Regions from separate parts of the Nonomuraea sp. NPDC051941 genome, predicted to be linked through region 4. Evidence: riboswitches for the same ligand, from Rfam matches in the RefSeq annotation. Region 4 holds a riboswitch; each other region holds the start of a gene.
The links. A riboswitch is a leader RNA that binds a small molecule or an ion and turns the genes downstream of it on or off. The one in region 4 is predicted to bind cyclic di-AMP.
Positions count from the first base shown of each region.

Region 1: another riboswitch for cyclic di-AMP. It lies ahead of ACIHFD_RS41830 (CHAP domain-containing protein); the one in region 4 lies ahead of ACIHFD_RS06885 (C40 family peptidase).
Region 2: another riboswitch for cyclic di-AMP. It lies ahead of ACIHFD_RS50895 (C40 family peptidase); the one in region 4 lies ahead of ACIHFD_RS06885 (C40 family peptidase).
Region 3: another riboswitch for cyclic di-AMP. It lies ahead of ACIHFD_RS30925 (CHAP domain-containing protein); the one in region 4 lies ahead of ACIHFD_RS06885 (C40 family peptidase).

Region 1 is NZ_JBIUCF010000032.1:113,685-118,754, reverse strand. It holds gene ACIHFD_RS41835 (M56 family metallopeptidase) at 1-926, shown strand, start outside; gene ACIHFD_RS41830 (CHAP domain-containing protein) at 1,475-2,239, opposite strand; cyclic di-AMP (ydaO/yuaA leader) riboswitch at 2,254-2,408, opposite strand; gene ACIHFD_RS41825 (hypothetical protein) at 2,554-2,844, opposite strand; gene ACIHFD_RS41820 (cation transporter) at 2,884-3,297, shown strand; gene ACIHFD_RS41815 (NAD(P)/FAD-dependent oxidoreductase) at 3,467-4,360, opposite strand; gene ACIHFD_RS41810 (BlaI/MecI/CopY family transcriptional regulator) at 4,443-4,829, shown strand; gene ACIHFD_RS41805 (M56 family metallopeptidase) at 4,826-5,070, shown strand, end outside.
Region 2 is NZ_JBIUCF010000045.1:89,320-94,389, reverse strand. It holds gene ACIHFD_RS50905 (sugar ABC transporter substrate-binding protein) at 1-1,057, opposite strand, end outside; gene ACIHFD_RS50900 (ROK family protein) at 1,158-2,324, shown strand; gene ACIHFD_RS50895 (C40 family peptidase) at 2,357-2,887, opposite strand; cyclic di-AMP (ydaO/yuaA leader) riboswitch at 2,936-3,079, opposite strand; gene ACIHFD_RS50890 (3-isopropylmalate dehydrogenase) at 3,181-4,227, shown strand; gene ACIHFD_RS50885 (branched-chain amino acid aminotransferase) at 4,445-5,070, shown strand, end outside.
Region 3 is NZ_JBIUCF010000020.1:59,215-64,284, forward strand. It holds gene ACIHFD_RS30910 (LysR family transcriptional regulator) at 1-412, opposite strand, end outside; gene ACIHFD_RS30915 (alpha/beta fold hydrolase) at 484-1,290, shown strand; gene ACIHFD_RS30920 (YoaK family protein) at 1,256-2,002, opposite strand; gene ACIHFD_RS30925 (CHAP domain-containing protein) at 2,285-2,971, opposite strand; cyclic di-AMP (ydaO/yuaA leader) riboswitch at 2,985-3,122, opposite strand; gene ACIHFD_RS30930 (Gfo/Idh/MocA family oxidoreductase) at 3,240-4,193, opposite strand; gene ACIHFD_RS30935 (aldo/keto reductase) at 4,213-5,034, opposite strand.
Region 4 is NZ_JBIUCF010000003.1:87,151-92,220, reverse strand. It holds gene ACIHFD_RS06895 (M48 family metallopeptidase) at 1-604, opposite strand, end outside; gene ACIHFD_RS06890 (hypothetical protein) at 874-1,680, opposite strand; gene ACIHFD_RS06885 (C40 family peptidase) at 2,004-2,519, opposite strand; cyclic di-AMP (ydaO/yuaA leader) riboswitch at 2,593-2,757, opposite strand; gene ACIHFD_RS06880 (NlpC/P60 family protein) at 3,152-4,126, opposite strand; gene ACIHFD_RS06875 (NYN domain-containing protein) at 4,258-5,070, opposite strand, start outside.

The DNA.
Region 1 (5,070 bases), on a different contig from region 4:
TTTACGGCGCCTTTGCGGCCCTGCTACTGCCAAGGCTCCTACGGCGAGCCGGGTGGGCCGATCGCGCGCCCCGGCTGGCGATCATCATGTGGCAGGCGGCGAGCGTGTCGGTGGTCGTGTCGGTGCTGCTGTCGGCGTTCGCCGTGGCCGTGCCCGCCTCCGTCGTGGGGCACGGCCTGGCCGGGCTGTTCGAGGCCTGCGCCGCCCTGCTGGGCGACGGGGCGACGCTGAGTTCGACAAGCGCCCGGGTCGGCCTCGTCGTCGACGGGCTGATCCTCGCGCGTTTGGCCTATACCGGTGGAGCCGTGCTGCTGGGCGCGCGCCGCGACCGGCGGCGGCATGCCGAGACGCTCTCCCTTTTGGGCAAGCACGACGTCCATCTCGGCGCGCTCGTGGTCGACTACGACGAGCGCCTGGCGTACTGCCTGCCCGGCCGGAACGGGCACGCGGTCATCACCACCGGCGCGTTGCGCTCGCTCGCACCGGAGCAGGTCGCCGCCGTGCTGGCCCACGAGCAGGCCCACCTGCGCGGGCGCCATCATCTGGTGCTGGCCGGCGCCGAGACACTGGCACGGGCGTTCCCCCGCGTGCCGCTGTTCGAGGCGGCGCGGGCCGAGATCGCCCGCCTGGTCGAGCTGCTGGCCGACGACGTGGCCGCCCGCCGCCACCCGCGCGTCCACATCGCCGCAGCCCTGGTCCGACTCGCCACGGGACGGGTTCCGGCTTTCGCGCTGGGCGCGGGTGGCGAGACGGCGCTCACCCGCGTGCGCCGGATGCTGCATCCGCAGGAGCCGCTCGACAGGCGAGAGCGTCTCGCCGGGCTCTTGGTGGTGACGGTGCTGCTCGCCGGTCCCGCCACGCTTGCCGCGGCCCCGGGCGTGGGCGCGTTCCTCGCCCACCACTGCCACTCCTTCCTCACCCTCTAGCCTGTCTACGAAGATGGCTAGTAGATGATTGTCGGCTCGCGCCCATGACGCGTGTAGGTCAGCGGCTGCGTACAGGCGCCGCAGGAGTCGTGCCGGCTGTAGCTCTGGCGAGCTGTGGTCAGGCATCGCCGGAGGCCGGCGGTACGGGAGAGCCCGACCTCGGTGGGGCCATGTCCACGGCCTCGGCGTCGATCCCGCCGACGGAGCCCTCTACGTCGCGGGGCACCACGGGCTGTTCAAGGTCACATCCCCGACGACCATGACCCGGGTAGCCGACCGCGACCAGGACCACATGGGCTTCACGATCGCCGGCCCGAAGGCCTTTTGGGCCGGCGGACACCCTTCGGCCGAGGACGTCTCCCCGGATCGCCCGCCGCACCTCGGCCTCATCCGACGCCGGTAAGCTGCCCGGCCAGGCCACCGCGTTCACGGCCGTGGACCGGCGGCGCCTGCCGGCCGCGATGGAGGACGGCACGGTGCTGGAATCCAAGGACGGAGGCAAAACCTTCGCCACCGCCTTCGGCGCCGCGCGCTGAGCCGTCGATCGGCTAGGTGGCCAGGGTCTGGCGTCCACCGCCAGTGCGACGATGCCGCCCGCCCGCCGAAGAAGGCCTGGCGAACTGCCGTTTTCTCGCCCGCCTGATGACCAGGACAGTGCCGAGCAGCGCGACGAGGGCGCCTGCCGGGACCGCCATCGTGCCGACCAGGAGCGTGGCCCCTCCTGAGGCCGGCGCGACGGCTGCCACAGCGGCTTTCGGTGGCCCGGCTTTCCCGAACGCGGCGGGCTGCGTCGGAGACGAACCCAGCTCGCCTTCGAGGATCACGACCTCCCTGCCGCCTCCCGCCTTCTCTCGTACCTTTCTCGGCAACCCGTACCCCACGACCTTGCTCTGATCGCGGTCCTTGCGCTTCAGCCACACCTTGTCGATGTTGCCCTCGATCGTGGCTATCCGTTCGCCGTCGACCCGCTCAACGATGCCCGCATGATCGATCCCCTCGACGTCCTTCGAGCCGCTCCAGTCGTAGAACACGATCGCACCCGGCTCCGGCTTGTCGCTCCAGGCTCCCTGGGCCTGGAACCACTTCGCATGGTCGACGGTGTAGGCGAACTCGCCGACGTACTTCTCCACCCCCGCCTGGTTGGCGGCCCAGGTGATGAACATGTCGCACCACGGAGCGGTCTTGAAGTAGGGATCGCTTTGATCCACGTTGGCGTAGTACCAGTCGCCGAACCTGGTATAGCCGTTGCCCTGTTCCTGGTAGCCGAGATACTTCTGAGCAGCCTCGAGCAGACCCTCGTCAATGGATGCCATGGGTAAGGCGGATGACCCTTTCTCCTTGACCGCCTACCGGGTTAGCTGACGGATTCGGGCCAGGAGACGCCCTACTACCGCGTACGCGGCGGATTCACCCCGTGCTTGGATCATGCCAAGCGATTGGTTCCCCGGCCCCCGCCGGGGCGGGATTGAGCGGCTGGCCGGTCGCCTTCGGGGGAAGGCAGGCCACCCGGCCAGTACGATGAACTGTAGTAGTTAACTTGACCGGATCGTGACGTTATGCCGAAACGATCTCCCTTGAGGGAAATGTCGACCTACGGCATGGCCATTGACTCCGACGCCTTCTCGCTTTACTTGCGGCGTCGTTCCTGCTGCTTACGCCACCCGCACCCGGTCAGCCCCTGCGGCTTGACCACGGAGAAGGTCGTGATCACGAGCAACGCCACGACGCCGCCGACGGAATGCGCAGCGTGCCTGGCATGGCGGGAGGGTCGGCGCCGGACGGTGTGCCGTGCCAGCACCCGTGCGGTCGTCTCGCAGCTGTCCGCGCAGTCGAGGTTGCTGCGGATGCACTTGGCCAGCTCTGTGATGTTCTCCTCGCTCGGCAGGCATCCGCGCACGCGGTACACGCCTCGGTCCACCGGGCACACCGTGACGACGGCAAGGAACGCAGCACCGCGATCCTGGACGTCAGCGGGCTGCGGTGGGCCTCCGAGCAGAACGTCGTCGTGGCCACCTTGAGCCGCCGCCCGGGGGTGCTGGGCGTGGAGGCGAACCCGGTCGCCCAGACGGCGACCGTGGAATTCGATCCGCGCCGCACGTCGCTCGCCGAGCTGCGCGCCTGGTTGATCGAGTGCGGCTACCACTGCGCAGGGCAGTCGGTGCCCTCCCACATCTGCGATCCGATGGCCGAACCTGACCCGCCGCGTGCCACCCCGATGGAGGCCCCGCACGCCGGCCACGCCGCTCCTGCCGAGGAGGCGGTCTCACCACACGAAATGATGGGGCATGGCGGGCATGCCGGGATGTCCATGGCCTCGATCGCGGCCGTCAACGCCCTCGCCCTCAAACGGCTCCGCTTGCCCACTTCGTGAGCAGCCCGATCAAGATGACCATGACGAGACGGCGGGCTGTAGCTTCGGGCCGCTGGGCTGTGCGGGCCTATCGTCACGGCGCAGGAACGCCATGAGCACCCTGCGGGAGCCGGATATCCACACCAGTCAGAACGGCAGCAGGGCCTTCGCCACCACGGACTGACCCGCCTCAGGCGTAAAGGAGCTCTTGATCGATGGTGACCGCCGCCACGACGCCTGCCGCGGCGCCCAGGACGACCTGCGCTCCCGCGAAGGGCATCGCGGGACGCCTGGCCATGTCGCCGGCAGCGTAGAGGCCAGGACTGGACGTCTTGCCGAAGTCGTCGACCTCGACCGCGCCGTCCTCCAGCAGGCGGCAGCCGAGGCGTTCCGCCAGGTCGGACGCCTGCCGGGTGGAGGGATGGCAGAAGAGCGCATCCCTCTCGATGTAGCCGGCGTCCTTGAAGACGATCCGCGCCAGCGCCGTGCCCTTCCCTTCCAGCCGGTCCACCACGTCTTCCCTGATCTGAACGCCGCGGTCGGCGAGCATGGCGCGCTGGGCATCGGAGATCTCGCCGCCGTTGGTGCACAGCACGACGTCCGAGCTGAGCCTGGCCAGGTGAACGGCTTGATGAACGCCCCAGCCGTCGACCTCCAGCACCGCGAGCCGCCGCCCATGGCGCTCCCAGCCGTGGCAGTACGGGCAGTGCACCACGCCGTCCCCCCAGCGTTCCGCCAACCCGGAAACCGAGGGCAGCACGTCTCGCACGCCGGTGGCCAGCACCAGCCGGGCGGCCTCGGCCCGCCACCCGTCCTCCAGGACGACCTCGAACCCTTCGGCGGCGTGCATGACGCGCGCCTGCCGTACCTCCACGTCGGGGTACCGCGTCAACTGCTCCAGCGCGATCGCACGCAGTTCGCCGGGCGCGATGCCATCGCGAGAGAGCAGGTTGTGCACCGCTCCGCTCACCGCGTTCCGTCCGGGGCCGCCGTCGACGAGCAACGTGCGCCTGCGCACCCGCCCCAGCGTGAGCGCGGCGTTCAGCCCTGCGGGGCCGGCTCCGATGATGATCACGTCGTACACGGGAACACTCCTACTATCGCCTTGTAGTACTAGCTAGGCATAGTAAGCAACTTTGCTACTATCGGGCAATAGGAGGTGCTGGGTGAGCGACGAGCTGGAGCGCGCGGCGGCCGTGCTGGGGCCGCTGGAGGGCCGCATCATGCGCGCCCTGTGGTCGGGCACGGTCACGGAGCCCTTCGTGGTCCGCGCCGTACAGGTCCTGATGCCCGAGCTCGCCTACACGACGGTGATGACCACGCTGCGCCGCCTGGCGGACAAGGGCCTGCTCGCCTCCAGTGCCGAGGCGGGGCAGCGGGCCCACCACTACCGGGTGGCACAGTCGCCCGCCGAGTTCCTCGCGGCGGCGAGCGCGCAGGAGACGAGCAGGTTCGTGGAGCGGTTCGGCGACGCGGCGCTGGCGGCGTTCGCCGCCAAACTGGGCGACCTCACTCCCGAGCAGCGCAAACGACTGGAAGACCTGCGCGGATGATCCTTTACGGCCTGCGGCACCGGCCGCTCCCGCTCGCGATCGTGCTCGCGCTGATCGCGATCCGGCTGCTCTGGAGCCCCTCGCCCGAGCTCGGCATGAACATGACCATGGCCGAGTGCTGGGGGCTGGCGTTCGCCATCGTGGCCGGCATGAGCATCGTCTCCATTGCCGCCAGGACCACGTGGCTGGCCTGGCAGTCCGCCCGATCACTCGCGAGACTCCCGCGAACCGCGTTCGCCGC
Region 2 (5,070 bases), on a different contig from region 4:
AGAGCTGGGCGGCGGTGTAGAAGCCGTCCTTCACGATCGTGTCCTTGACCTTGTCGGCCGTGACGGGGATGGGGTCGAGAAGGAAGGCCGGGATGTCGGCCGCGCCGTTGTTGACCTTGGCGGGAGCGGTGGGCTGCTCGCCCTTGGCGACGGCGACGGCGAGCTCGGCGGACTTCTCCGCCTCCGCCCTGATGTTCAGATATATGGTCATGTACTGCTCGCCGGTGAGGATGCGCTGGACGGCGGCCAGCTCGGCGTCCTGGCCGGTGATCGGCGGGAGCTGCTTGTAGCCCGCGCGTTTCATGGCCGCGATCGCGCCGCCCGCCATGCCGTCGTTCGCGGACAGCACACCGGTGATGGTGTCCTTGCCCAGCGCGGTGATGGCCTGCTCCATCTCCTGCTGCGCCTTGTCGGGGCTCCAGTCCGGCGTGTCGAACTCCCTGCCGACCTTCACCTTCCCGTCCAGCACGCTCTTGGCGCCCTTCTTGTAGTCGGCCGAGCTGGGGTCGGTGGGGGAGCCGTGGATCATCACGATCTGGCCCTTCGCCGCCGTGCCCCTGGCGGTCATGGCGTCGAGCAGGGCCTGGCCCTGCATCTCGCCCACCCGTACGTTGTTGAACGAGACGTAGTACGCGTAGTCGAGCCCCGAGATCAGCCGGTCGTAGGCGATGACCGGGACCTTCTTCTGCTTGGCCTGGTTCACCAGGGGAGCCACGGCGTTGGCGTCCACGGCGTCGAGCACGAGCACGTCGGCCTGCTGGGTGAGCGCGGCCTCGACCTGTTGCTGCTGCTTGGGGGCGTCCTGCTCGGCGTTGCTGTAGAGAATCTTGCAGTCGGGGCAGAGCGACTTGACCTTCGCCTCGAACAGCGGGCGGTCGAATGCCTCGTATCGGGTGGTCTTGGACTCGGGCAGGAACAGCGCGATCGTCTTGCCGCCCTGGTTCTGCGTGGTCGTGGTGGTGGCGCCGGTGCCGTTTCCGGTACTGTTCCCGGCGTTTCCGCAGGCGGCGGCCAGGAGGACCGCCGCGACAGGGATTGATCGCCATGCTCGGTGCATCGCACTTCGTCCTTCCGGATGTGCCGCCCCTGTGCTTGGTAAGAAAGGTAATTTACTATCAGGCAAGTTGGCTAGGCTCTGTTTCCTCAAGGAGGGTGAGATGCGGGGCGACCTGGGTAATCCGCGGATGCTGCGAGTGCTGAACGAGCGCCGCCTGCTCGACCATCTTCAGGAGCACGGCCCCGCCTCGCGCACCGACCTCGCCAAGATCACCGGCCTGTCAAAGCCCACGGTGTCCGCGGCCCTGGCCGGGCTGGAGGTGGACGGGCTCGTTCACCTCGTCGGCGAGGTCTCCGGCCGCCCGGGGCCGGTCACGTCCCTGTACGACGTCAACGCCGCCGCCACCCACGTCGCCGGCGTCGACATCGGGCGTGACTGGATCAGGGTCGCCGTCGCCGATCTGCGCGGGAAATTCGCCGGCCGGAGGGACGGGCGCAACACCGCCCTCACCTCCGCCGAACTGGCACTCCTGGTCGGACAGCTGTGCCGGGCCGCCGCCTATGAGGCCGTCGTCGACTGGCCCGACATCGCCTGCGCCGTCGTCGGCACGCCCGGCGTGTACAACCCGGAGCTCGGCCGCCTGGAGTTCGCCCCCAACCTGCCCGGCTCCGACCTGGCCGAGCGCCTGCGCGCCGAGATGGAGGTCGACCTCGTCATCGAGAACGACATCAACCTGGCCGCCGTCGGCGAGCACACGCACGGGGCGGGGCGCGGCAAGTCCAACTTCGCGCTGGTGTCCGTCGGCACCGGCGTCGGGATGGGCATCGTGATCAACGGTGAGCTGTACGTGGGCGCCCGGGGAGCGGCGGGGGAGGTCTCGTACCTGCCCGCGACCGAGGACCCGGCGCCGCCGGCCGGTGACGCCCTGGCCCACGGCGCCACGGAGGCGGTCGCCGCCGCGCCCGGAGTGGTCCGCGCGGCCCGCGCCGCCGGCCTGAGCCTGCGGACGGCCAAGAAGGTCTTCGCCGCGGCGGCCTCCGGTGACAGAGTGGCCCGCTCGGTGGTGGAGGCCGAGGGGCGCCGCATCGGCGGCCTGCTGGTGGCGGTGGCCGCCGTGCTGGATCCGGAGGTGATCGTGCTCAGCGGCGGCGTGGGCCGCAACCTGGACCTCCTGGGGGAGTCCATCGAAGCCCGCATCGCCGAGCTCGGCCCGCTGCGGCCGTCGGTGGTGGCCAGCACGCTGGGGGACAGCGGCGTCCTGCTGGGCGCGGTGGCCCGCGCCAGGACCCGCGCCTGGGAGCTCATCTTCGACGCCCGCCTCCCCTGACCGTCGCGTGGGGAGGCGGACGCCGCGGCCTCCTACAGGGTGGCCGTGAGGGTGGTGGGCGTTTCGTCGCGCTGCTTCTGGAGCTTGGACCAGAGCCGTACGCCCTTGCGGTCGGGGCGGACGCCACCCACGAAGGACTCTCTGCGCCAGGAGGTCAGGCGCTCTTCCTTGACCACGTCACCCGTGTGCGGCGAGTGGACCATGTAGCCGGGCCGGGAGATCATCCCGACATGCCCGAGGCCGTGGAAGAAGACCAGATCGCCGGGTTTGAGGTCCTTCCAGTCGATCTTCTGGGTGAACGCGCCGTACTGTTCGGCGGCGGTGCGGGGGAGTTCGATTCCGGCGTGCTCGTACGCCCTGAGCATGAGCCCGGAGCAGTCGTATCCGCTCGGGCTGGCGCCGCCCCACACGTACGGGGTGCCGCGCTTGCTCATGGCGAACTTGATGGCGACCTTCCAGGCGGGCGTCGGAGCCTGTTCCTCCTGGATTTCCTTGATCTGGCCGCCGGTCAGGGTGGTGAGGTCGTCGATCTTGGCCGAGGCATGGGCTGGGGAGGCCAGCATGAGCCCGGCGGCGCCCGCCGCCAGGACAATGGCGATTCGAGACAGGGGTCTGTCCTTCCATAAGGCCGGCCGGGTTAGCTGACGGGCTCGGGCCTGGAAGTAGCCCTACGGCATGGGGGTGCCGACTCGCCCCAGGGGGAATGTGGGTCCCCGGCTCCACGCAACGGCGCGCGGATTAGGCTGGTCGGTGACTTTAACGAAACGGTCAAAGAACCGCAATACCGGACAAAGGGGTCGTCCGAAAGATGAGATGAAGTGTTCGTCAGCCGAGACGACGCGGTAAGGTACCGCCCATGGAGTCGCGTAACATCCGTCTGGCCGTCATCCCCGGCGATGGGATCGGCACCGAGGTCGTGGCCGAAGGGCTCAAGGTCCTGGAGGCAGTGGGCACGAAGATCGAGCCCACTCACTACGACCTGGGAGCCGCACGCTATCACCGTACCGGCGAGACGCTGCCCGACGCCGTGCTCGAAGAGCTGCGCGGCTACGACGCGATCCTGCTCGGCGCCGTGGGCGACCCCAGCGTGCCGCCGGGCATCCTCGAGCGCGATCTGCTGCTGCGGCTCCGCTTCGAGTTCGACCACTACGTCAACCTGCGCCCGGTCAAGCTGTTCCCCGGCGTGGAGACCCCGCTGGCCGACACGCCGCCGGAGAACATCGACATGATCGTCGTCCGCGAGGGCACCGAGGGCCTCTACGCGGGCACCGGTGGCGCCATGCGGCGCGGCACCCCGCACGAGATCGCCACCCAGGAGTCGCTCAACACCGCCTACGGTGTCGAGCGCGTGGTGCGCTACGCGTTCGAGAAGGCCGTCACGCGGCCGCGCAAGAAGCTGACGCTCGTCCACAAGACCAACGTCCTCACCTTCGCCGGTGACCTGTGGCAGCGCACGGTCAACCGCCTGGCGGCGGAATACCCCGACGTCACGACCGACTACTGCCACATCGACGCGGCCTCGATGTTCTTCGTGAGCCAGCCGGAGCGGTTCGACGTGGTCGTCACCGACAACCTGTTCGGCGACATCATCACCGACCTGGGCGCCGCCATCGCGGGCGGCATCGGCCTGGCCGCCAGCGGCAACATCAACCCCGAGCGGTCCGCGCCGAGCATGTTCGAGCCGGTGCACGGCAGCGCCCCCGACATCGCCGGCCAGGGCAAGGCCGACCCGACCGCGACCATCCTGTCCGTCGCCATGCTCCTCGACCACCTGGGCCTGCACACCGAGGCGGCCAAGGTCGAGCAGGCGGTCGCCGATGACATCCTCGAGCGGCTGGCCGGCTGGGCGGGTCGCACCACCCACGAGATCGGTGACGACATCACCGCGCGAGTATCCGGCTAGGACCGCCTAGCCCCCAACGCGCCTGGTGGTCCGACGAGGGCCGCCAGGCGCTTTTTTGCGTCCAAAAGGGCTGATCGCCCCATTGGCCGCTTGCCATCCCATATAGCGAGACAATAGGAAGTACCGGGACTGTCTTCCGGGCAGCGCCCGCTCACCAGCACCGATCCGCAGATTTCTTGTAGATTTGGGCAGATTCGCAGAGAGAAGGACCGACGTCATGACCATCGCTCAGAAGCTCAGCTTCGACGTGCAGCTATCCGACCACGCTCGCACCGCGGCCGAGCGGGAGCAGGTACTGGCGAACCCCGGCTTCGGGCAGACCTTCACGGATCACATGGTCTCGATCGACTACACCGAGGGGCAGGGCTGGCACGACGCCAAGCTCCTTCCGTACGGCCCGCTCTCGCTCGACCCGGCCACCTCGGTCTTCCACTACGCGCAGGAGCTGTTCGAGGGGCTCAAGGCCTACCGCCAGGCCAACGGCTCGATCGTCGCGTTCCGCCCGTACGCGAACGCCGCCCGCTTCAACCGCTCCGCGCTCCGGATGGCCATGCCGGAGCTGCCGGAGGAGGCTTTCGTGGAGTCGCTCGAGCTCCTCGTCCAGACCGACAGGGAATGGGTGCCCACGACCGAGGGTCACAGCCTCTACCTGCGGCCCTTCATGATCGCCACCCAGGCGGGGCTCGGTGTCAACTACCCGTCGAAGTCGTACAAGTACATGGTCATCGCCTCCCCGGCGGCCTCGTACTTCACGGGTGGGCTCAAGCCCGTCTCCGTCTGGCTGTCCACCGAGTACACGCGGGCCGCCCCCGGCGGCACGGGCTTCGCGAAGTGCGGCGGCAA
Region 3 (5,070 bases), on a different contig from region 4:
GGTGCAGCCATTCGCGGATGTCGTCGTCCATGCCCTCGAAGAGGCGTACGCGGACCTGCGGGTAGCGGTCGGTGAACGCGCGCAGCAGCTTGGCGACGAGCGTGCCGGTGGCGCTGGGGAGACTGGCCAGGCGGAGTTCGCCGGTGATCTGGCCGCCGGCGGCGGCCACGTCGGCGCGGATGAGGTCGAAGTGGCGCAGGGTCTCGCGGGCGCGGGCGAGGGCTCGCCGGCCGGCCTCGGTGAGGGCGATGCCGTCGCGGTGGCGGACGAACAGGGCGGCGCCGAGCTCGCGTTCGAGGGCGGCGATGGCGCGGCTGACTGCGGGCTGGGACATGCCGGTGTGCTCGGCGGCGGCGGTGAAGCCGCCGTGTTCGGCGACCGCGACCAGGGCCCTAAGCTGCGCCAATGTCATACCGGCATACCTTAATTGGTATTTGACCGGGACACTTCCAGAACATGATGGTTATGCCCATGTTCGAGCGAATGACGATCGAAGTCGACGGCCGCGTGGCCAGTTATCTGACGGCGGGCGAGCGGGGCCCGGTGGTGTTGCTGTTGCACGGCACGTACTGGAGCCGGGTCTGGGCGTCGGTGATCGACGGGCTGGCGGCGGCGGGGCTGCGTCCTGTGGCGGTGGATCTGCCGGGGCTGGGGCGTTCCGGCGGGGAGTTGACGGCGGAGACGGCGGCGGTTCCGGCGCTGGCGGCGTGGGTGGCACGGTTCGCGGCCGCGGTCGGCGCGGGGGAGCGGCTCTCGGTGGCGGGGCACGACATCGGCGGTGCGGTCGCCCAGCACCTGCTGGTGGAGGGGAGGCCAGAGGTGCGGCGGCTGGCGCTGGTCAACTCGGTCACATACGACTCCTGGCCGGTGCCCGGCGTGGCCCGTTACCGGGATCCGGCCGTGGTGGCGGCCACGACCGTGGAGGAACTGCTGGCCGCCCGCCGCAAGGCGGTCACCACCGCGCTCGCCCGGCCGGCCACCGAGGCGGAGCTGGCCGATTACCTTGATCCGTGGAACGACCCGCGGGTGGGCCGGTCGTGGATGGCGCTGGCGGGTGCGGCCGACAGCCGTTACACGCTGGACCTGGTGCCCGCACTCAAGGCCGATGGGACGCCGAAGCTGCTGGTGTGGGGGGAGGACGACACGTTCCAGGAGGTCCGGTACGCCGAGCGCTTCGCCGCCGAGGTGCCGAACACGACGCTGGTGCGTGTTCCCGGGGCGGGGCACATCCCGATGGAGAACGATTCGGCCGGGGTCACCCGGGCGCTGGCGGAGTTCTTTCTCGGCTGAGACCACTGCGGGCGACGAGGGCGACGGTGGTGAGCAGGGCCAGGGCGGCCGCCAGGGCGGGTGCGGGGCCGGTCGTGAGGTGGAGGAGGGCGCCGGTCAGGGCGCCGAGGAACATCGCGGCAATGGAGGCGGATCGACGCAGGGCGGCCCGGCCCGGCGTGTCGGCGGCCAGGCTCGTGAGGGTCGTGGTGAGGACGTTGGTGACCAGGTCGGGTACGCCGAGCGCCCGTACGGACGCGTTCTGCAGGCCCATGCCGCAGGCGAGCAGCACGATGAGGGCCGCCTGGGGCCAGGTTGTGCGGTGTCCGGCCGTGAGGGCGACGGCGAGGGCGGCGGCGACGAGGAGCGCGTGTACGGCGGTGGCGGCGGCGAACGCCCGTCGCGGGTTTGCGGTCCGCCTGATCACCCGGCCCGCGCTCCAGGCGCCGGCTCCGAAGGCGACGAGGGCCGCCGGGGAGGCCCATCTGGACATCTGGGCCTCCCCGGCCAGGGCGAAGCTGAGGAAGACGATGTTGCCGGTCATGTTGGCGACGAAGACGCGGCCCAGGCCGAGGAAGCTGACGGCGTCGACGAGGCCGGTGACGAAGGCGAGGAGGATCAGCAGGGCGGGCAGGACGCCGTGCGGGTTGGCGCCGCGCGGGAAGAGCTCGTCGGCGACCCGTCGCAGCCCACTCCGCACCAGCCTTCCGGGGCGTCTGCGTGCGGCTGGCATGGTGGGCGGCTCCTTGGCGAGGTCGCGGGCGGTTCGCCTCGGGTCTTCCCCGGTGACGGGCCGCCGCACTCGCGGGGGTGAAACGCGACGGCCGAACGGCACCGATCGCCGGGTTCCGCTCGGCACGCCGCCGCACTCGCCGGGGGCGAAACGCGACGAGCGCGCGTCCCGTTGCGGGACGCGCGCTCGTTCGGCGCTGGGGGAAGGCCGGCCAGGAGCTGCCTGGGGGAGTCCGGTCAGTAGGCGCCTGGGGGAAGTCCAGCCTGGAGGGGGACGGTCCGGTCAGGAACGGTACTGGGGGTAGCCGTAGCCGACGACCTGGGACTTGGGACGGACGCGCTCCTCGACCTTGCCGTTGCCGGTGTTGCCCTCGACGGTCGAGATGGTGCCGTCGCCGTTGTCCTTCTCGACGAACCCGACGTGCTTGATGTCGTTGAGGTTCTTGCTGCCGCTCCACGAGAAGTACACGATGGCGCCGGGCTTGGCCTCGGTGCCGAAGCGGTGGTTGGCCTGGAACCACTTGGCGTGGGCGACGGTCCAGGCGTCCCAGCCGATCTGCGAGCGGGCGCCGGTCTGATCGCCCACCCAGGAGACGAACATCGCGCACCAGGCGGCGTTCAGGTAGTCGGCGCGGCTGCCGCCGTCACGGGCGATGGTCTCCGCGGCGCGCTGCGAGTTGGCGTACCAGCGCTGGAACTTGGTGCCGCCGCCGGCCGCGTTCTCGGTGATGCCGACCTGGGACTTGGCGAGGGCCAGGACCTCGCCGGCGGTGGCGCTGACCTTGGCCTCGCGCGAGCGCTCGGTGTGGTCGGCGACGGTGGCGGTGCCGGCGACGGTGCCGATCGGCTGCTTGTCCGCTGCGGTGGCGCTGGTCATGTGGGCGCCGAACGCGGTCCCGAGGATGGTGGCGCCGAGAAGGGCGCGGGCGATGTTGGTCTTCGCAGCGGAGGTAAAGCGGATGTTGGCCATCGAGGGGGTTTACTCCTTGCTTCCATGCCGCTTACCGGGTTAGCTGACGGGTTCGGACGTGGAAGCTGCCCTACGGCACCGAAGTGCCGATTCACCCCAAAGGACGTGGGTCCCCGGTTCCGCCCGAGGGCGGATTCAGCGGTCACAGGACGTTCCTGTGATGTGTCTTGCGATGGTCGGACAAGTCCGGACAAACCGGACGTATGCCTCAAGAATGCCTCAAACGTAATGCATAAGGCAAGAGCGTTACAAATCGATAAAGGCCCAGCTAGGCGACCTGCCTGCGAGCCTCGGCCAGAAGCCCCATCATGGCAAGGGATTCGTCGAGCGGCATGATCGAACTTTCGGTCCTGCCTTCGGCCGTCGCGGCCCGGACCTCGCGGAGCTCCCCGGCGTACCCGTTGTCGGCCGGATCGAGGATGTACTCCTCCGGCTCCATGGAGGGCCCGGAGAGCAGAATCCGCGGCGTAGCCCAGAACGGTGCCTGGAGGTCCGCCCGCATCTGAGTCCCTACAACACTGGCATGGTTCGGGTAATTCCCGAGCAACGAAGTCTCCACGAGAGCCTTCCTGCCACCGGGGTAGAGCAGCACGCCGCCGGCCTCCGCGTCGACGCCGTTGGGCGCCAGAGTGCCGGTGATCCGCAGGTCGGAGGGCATGCCGAGGATCAGCTGGGCCAGCCCGAACGGGTAGATCCCCAGGTCCAGGAGCGCTCCGCCGCCGAGCTCCGGCGCCCACAGCCGGTGCTCCGGGTCGTAGGGCTTGGCGAAGCCGAAGGAGGCGTGCACCGAGCGGAGGTCGCCGAAGCGCTCGTCGGCCGCGATCTTCTGGACGAGCGGGTTGAACCGCATCCACATCGCTTCCATCAGGAACACGCCCGCCTCGCGCGCCAGGCGTACCATCTTCTCCGCGTCGTCCACGGTGGCGGCCAGCGGCTTCTCGCACAGCACGGCCTTGCCCGCGGCGATGGCGACCTCGGCCACCTCCAGGTGCTGGGCGTGCGGCGTCGCCACGTAGATCGCGTCCACGGCCGGGTCGGCGCAGAGCCGCTCATAGGAGTCGTACGCGGACTCCGCCCCCAGAGTGGCGGCCAGTGCCTGCGCCCGCCCCAGGTTCCTCGATCCGACGGCGGCCACCCGCATGCCCGGTTCGGCCGCGATGGCCGCCCCGACGGTCCGCGCGATATTCCCTGTCGCCGCTATGCCCCACGCAAAATCCCGCACGCGGGCGATCGTAGACGAGTCAGGTCATGTTGAACGTGTCGGGGTCGGGTCCGATCCGCTGACCCCTGTTCATCGCGCCGATGGCCGCCATGTCCTCGGCGTCGAGGATGAAGTCGAAGACGCCGATGTTCTCGGCGATGCGCGCCGGGGTGACCGACTTGGGGATCGCGACGTGGCCGAGCTGCAGGTGCCAGCGGAGCACGATCTGCGCGGGCGTCTTGCCGCACTTGTCCGACAGCTTGGCCAGCGCGGGGTCGTTCAGCAGGCCTTGGCCCTGCCCGAGCGGGCTCCACGCCTCGGTGAGGATGCCGTTGGCCTCGTGGAAGGCGCGCAGCTCGCGCTGCTGGAGGTACGGGTGCAGCTCGATCTGGTTGATGGAGGGCACGAGGTCGGTCTCGTTCATGAGGCGGGTGAGGTGGGCGATGCTGAAGTTGGAGGTGCCGATGGCCTTGGCGCGCCCGTCACGGTAGATCTTCTCGATCGCCTTCCACGCCTGCACGTACTTGTCCTGCTGCGGCACCGGCCAGTGGATGAGGAAAAGGTCGATGTAGTCGAGGCCGAGGCGGGCCAGGGACTCGTCGAACGCCGCCTCCGCGCGGCCGTGGTCGGCGTTCCACAGCTTGGTGGTCACGAACAGCTTCCGGCGCGGCAGCTCACTTTCGCGTACGGCCTGCCCCACGCCTTCTTCGTTGCCGTACGCGGCGGCGGTGTCCACGTGCCGGTAACCGGCCTTGAGCGCGGTCGTGACGGCCCGCGCGGCCTCGTCGGCGGGGACCTGCCAGACGCCGTAGCCGAGCTGCGGGATCTGCACGCCGTCGGTGTTGAGCATGAGCGAGTTCATACTCTCCATTGTTCACGTCGCGTTTCTGGTGGCTTA
Region 4 (5,070 bases):
ACACCACCGGGTAGACGAACGACGCCAGCACCGTCAGCGCGAACGCGCCCACGGCGGCCGGGATCCACCACCGCCTGAACTTGCGGGCCAGCGCCACGAGCACCAGCAGCATCAGGCTGAGCATGAACGCGTCGACGCCGATGTTCTTCAGCCGGTCGCTCGCCCAGGACCCCCAGGTCTGGATGGACAGGCCATAACCGCGCAGCAGGGTCTCGCCCCAGATGGCGATCGGCAGCTTGACCAGCTGGGTGAAGAGGGTGATGACCACGACGCCCAGCACCACGCGGACCCACCAGGAGCCTTTGAGCCACGCCACCAGCTTCACGCCGAGCGGGGTGGCGACGAGCAGTCCGGCGATGATCAGTGTGAGGGCCAGCGAGAGGTACGCGGGCAGGGTGCTGGCCGCGTCGAACGCCTCGGACCTGGCGATCTGCGCGGCGGTGAAGTCGCGGGCCGGGTCGGGTGGTCCGGAGGTCAGGAGGTGCCAGGGGGTGCTGAAGGCGGCCACGGCCGCGATCACCAGGCCGAGCAGCACGGCCGCCACCGCCGCCTGCCGCCTCAGCCGGCGCTCGCCGTCGGGCTCCGGCGGCCCTCCCCCGTTCACGGACACACCTTCACCATGCCCCCGCCTTCCGCCGCCGCTCTCCCCCTTCACGAACACACCACCGCCGGACACCGGACCCGCGCTCTCCCCTTTCACGGACGCGCCACCCCCGGACACCGGGCTGACGCCCTCCCCCTTTACTGGCGCGCTCTCACCGTGACCGCGCGCCTCGCCACTCAGAGCCGCGGCGCCTCCGGCCTCCTCACCCTCCTTCGACGCCTCTTGCGACGCGTCGTCCACGTTCCGCCGTTCGCTCATCTGCCTCCCCCTCACGCGAGCTGGTCTCGCACGTAGTCGCGCCACCGTGCCGTCAGCGTGGCCGCGGAGAGGCCGAGCGCGGCGAGTGCTCGGTCTACGCCGCCCGCGCGGGCGTCACGGTAGAGCCTCACCAGCGTCCTCTCACCGAACCGGTCAGCCAGGAAGCGACACGCCAGCCAAGCCTCCTGGTACGCCCGGGCGAGCCGGACGGGGTCCCGCCCGTCAGCCGCGAAAGCCGCAGGTCCGGGCAATTCCCTCGGCAGCCTCCCGGCCCGCACCTCGGCGGCGAGCTCGGCGGCCGCGGTCCTCACGGGGAGGCCGGAGTCGCGGTAGCCGACGTAGTCGGCGAACCCCTCATAGAGCCATGGGGGCAGGCGGTCGGTGCCGGCGACGACGTGGGTGAGCTCGTGGGTGAGTACGACGTCCTTGCCGGTGGAGTTCAGCCTGGCGAAGAACTCGGGGACGATGATCACACGCCCGCGATCGGCCACCGCCGCCAGCCCGTCGACCCGCCCCACCCCGGCCAGCCCGGCCGCCTCGGCGGCGGACGAGGGAACGACTACGAGCGGTCGTACTGACCTTCCGAGCACGGCCGACACCCGCTGCCCCGCCCGATCAGCCCTCCGTGCGATGTCGCCGAGCTCGGCGGGTGCGGTGTGCCGGCCGACGACCACGGACCGCGCCCCACGGGCCACGACCTCGCCGTCACCCCACAGGCCGCGGACTTCGGCGGGAAGGATGGGGGAATCGGGGGTGGGGGCGCTGGCGGGGGCGGCGGCGAGAAGCAGGACGGAGACGATCGCAGCCCGCCGACTCACCTGCCCTGACACGATGCCCGATCGTAGCCGCCCGCCGGCCCATGACCGGCCACTCCGCACCCCGAACCGCGCGCCCGTGAGAGCCGTCCACCCGCACCGCATGCGGTGGCTGCGCGCCAGAGGACCGCACACCGCGCGCCACCGGACGGGGAGCCTGGCCCGCGAGCCGTGTCGCCGAGGGGCCGTGGGTTGGGCGGCTGTGGGCCTGTGCGGCCACGTGCGCGAGGCCGGGATGTGCGGCGGGTGGTGCCGCCCGTGCTCCGCCGTAAAAAATGAAAGTAACAATGGGAGAGCCCCGCCCGGAGGAGCCGGGCGGGGCTTCTTCACATGCCGGGACGAACAGCGCCGACGAACGACGCCCGCCGCCATTCACTCAGCTTGTCGATGCGTACCCGTTCGCCTGTCCGAGGCGAGTGGACCATCTTGCCCTTGCCGACGTACATGCCCACGTGGCCGAGCCCCCTGAAGAACATCAGGTCGCCGGGACGGAGGTTCCGCCACGAGACCTTGTTCTTGGTGCGGGCGAACTGGCTGGCCGCCACGCGTGGGAGCTTCACCCCGGCCTTCTTCCAGGCGTACTGGACGAGGCCGGAGCAGTCGAACGAACCAGGGCCTGTGCCTCCGTACCGGTACGGGTCACCGACCTGGTTCTTGGCCACGGCGACGGCCTTGCTGGCCTTCGCCTTCTGACGGGCGACCTTGGCCGCCCTCAGCGCCGCGGCCGAGGTCGTCTTCGAGGTTCCGGCGGTTGCGGCCGCCTTGGTCGTCGAAGCCGAATCGGTCGTGGCCGCCTGAGCCGTTGGGGCATGGAGGATCGCACCTCCGGCCGTCACGGTCATCGTGAGCGCTACGCCACTCAGGGCAATGCGGGACAGACGGGGGTTATGCAGGGAGGTAGACAGGATTTCTCCTTGACTCTTCCACGAATGCCTACCGGGTTAGCTGACGGATTCGGGCCTGGAAGTCGCCCTACGGCGCGATGTGCGCGCCGATTCACCCCCTGATCCCTGGGGAACTGGGATCGCTGGGTCCCCGGCTCCGTGCCTCCTGGCTGCACGGATTCGGCAGGCCAACCGTCCCGACCAATGTGTTGATATGGGGACATTTGGGCGGTTGACCAGCGGATCTTTATCTGTCTCACACCGGGAGGGACCGGTGCGGGTTCGCGGGGGACATGGCTTGTTCACCGCGACGTCGCCAGAAGCTACGCCGAAGGGTCAAGGATCGGCAAAGCGGAACATCGCTTGTAAAGATCAGATAGTGGAGTCAGTAAGGAGGGAAATCCCTGCTGGAACACCAGGTTCCGTTACCAAAATGTGACGCTGCTCACATTTGTTTTCGCGCCCGTTTGTCAGGCCCCAAATGTCGCGTTTGTCACACTTGTTGCGACTCGTCAGGCGCGCTGGATCGTTCCCATCGCCCATCAGCCGAACCTCGTTCGGCTGATGCGATCAACGATCCGGCGTCGTAGCTACGGGCGGATGGCGCCCACGAGGCGGCCGCCGTACGCCGAGAGTTTGACGACCTTGACCACGTCGCCCGTCTGCGGCGCGTGAACGATTTTCCCGTCGCCGGCGTAGATACTGACGTGACCCAGGCTCGAGCTGAAGATGAGGTCCCCCGGCTGGAGGGCGCTCAGTGAGACCTTGCGGCTCGCACCCCAGGCCCACTGCTGCCAGGTCGTGCGCGGCAGCGACACGCCCGCGGCGCGCCACGACGCCTGGGTCAGGCCGGAGCAGTCCCAGCCGCCCGGACCCGTCCCGCCGAACACGTACGGCTTGCCCACCTGGGCGAAGGCGAAGCGCAGAACGGCGGCGGCGTTGCCCGAGGCCGGGCCCGTGTACTGGATGCCGACGCTGTTCGGGTTGCCGGGGTTGTAGGCGCCCAGCTTCTTCAGGAGCTTCTTCTGCTCGGAGATCAGCTTCATGATCTCCGAGCGCTCCTTCTCGACCCCGTCCCGTTCCCGGTCGGCCGCCTCCAGCGCCTCTTCCGCCTTGTCGCGTTCGACCTTCAGCCCGCGGTTCTCCCGGTCGAACGCGGCCAGCTTCTCCGCCCGCTCCCGCGAGAGCTGCCCGGCCAGCGCCAGGCTCATCAGGAAGTCGTCGGGGCGGTCCGCGCTCACCAGGCCGGGCAGGGAGGTCACGTCGGTGCCGAGCTTGTAGCTGTCGACGGCCATGCCGATCACCTGGGCGCGCAGGTCCGCGACCGTCGCCAGCTTGGTCTTGTAGCGGTCGTTCAGCTTGGTGTAGGCGCCCTTGGCGGCCTTGTACCGCTCGGTGGCCGTGTTGAAGCGATCGACGACCTTGTCGGCCTTGTCGTTGAGCTTGTCGAGCTTGGCCTTGGCCTGTCCGAGGGTGGGCCGGGGATCAGCGACGGCGGCTCCCATGGGGGACAGGACCAGCCCGAACGCGAGACCCGCGGCCACCGGCACCCTGCCAAACCTCACTGTGTCGCCTCCCAGGGATGATATCTGGGGCGAATAGTACAGAAGTGGCGGGTGAGGTCACACGTTATCCGCCCAATTCGTAATATCCCTGGCACAGCGCGGCAAATCCGCACGTAAGGGGTGCAGGTAATCTAGGCCCGGCCCAGCCTGCGCAGCAGCAAGCCAGACGGAACGGGTCTGGCTCCCATCCGCCTGACGGACTCGGCCACCTCGCGGTCCGACGACACCACGGCCATGGCCCGGCCGGGCGGCTCGGCGCGTACGAGCTGGCGGATCAGATCGTCGGCGATCTCCCCCGGCTGGCTGAACAGCACTCGCACCCCGCGCGGCGCCACGACCTGCACCGGGGAGTTGAGCTCGGCCCCGTCGAACACGACGGTGACCTCGACCCTGGTCTGCGCCACCAGCCCGCCGAGCCCGGTCATGAGCCGGGTGCGCTGGTCGGCGAGGGTGAGCGTGCCGTAGCCGGTCTTGGTCACGTTGTAGCCGTCGATGATCAGGTGGACCTGCGGCAGGGCTAGGAGCTGGTCGAGGAGCTGCGGGTCGTCGTCGGCCAGCGCCCGCGCGGGCACCCCCCGGACGCCGGGCCGCTCGCCGGTGACCGCGGCGACCGAGTCGGCGGGCCGGCTGATCATCGTGGGCAGGGCGAGCTCCCTGCGCAGCCCGGCCGAGGCGTCCTGCAGCGCGTCGAGCAGCACCCGGATGCGGGCGTCCTCGATGCTCCTGCCCTCGCGGGCGGCCCGGCGCGAGGCCTCCAGCTGTTTCTCCACATCGGCCAGCCGCTCGCGCAGCCGCCGCAGCTCGGACTCGCCCGCGGTGCCCGCGGCCGTGGCGGCCGACCTGGCGTCCTCCGCCGCGTGCTCCATCTCGTCGGCCCGCTGCACCGCGCCCTTGGCCCGCTCGCGGGCGTCGTGGAGCTTGCGCCTCAAATCAGAATTTTCCGC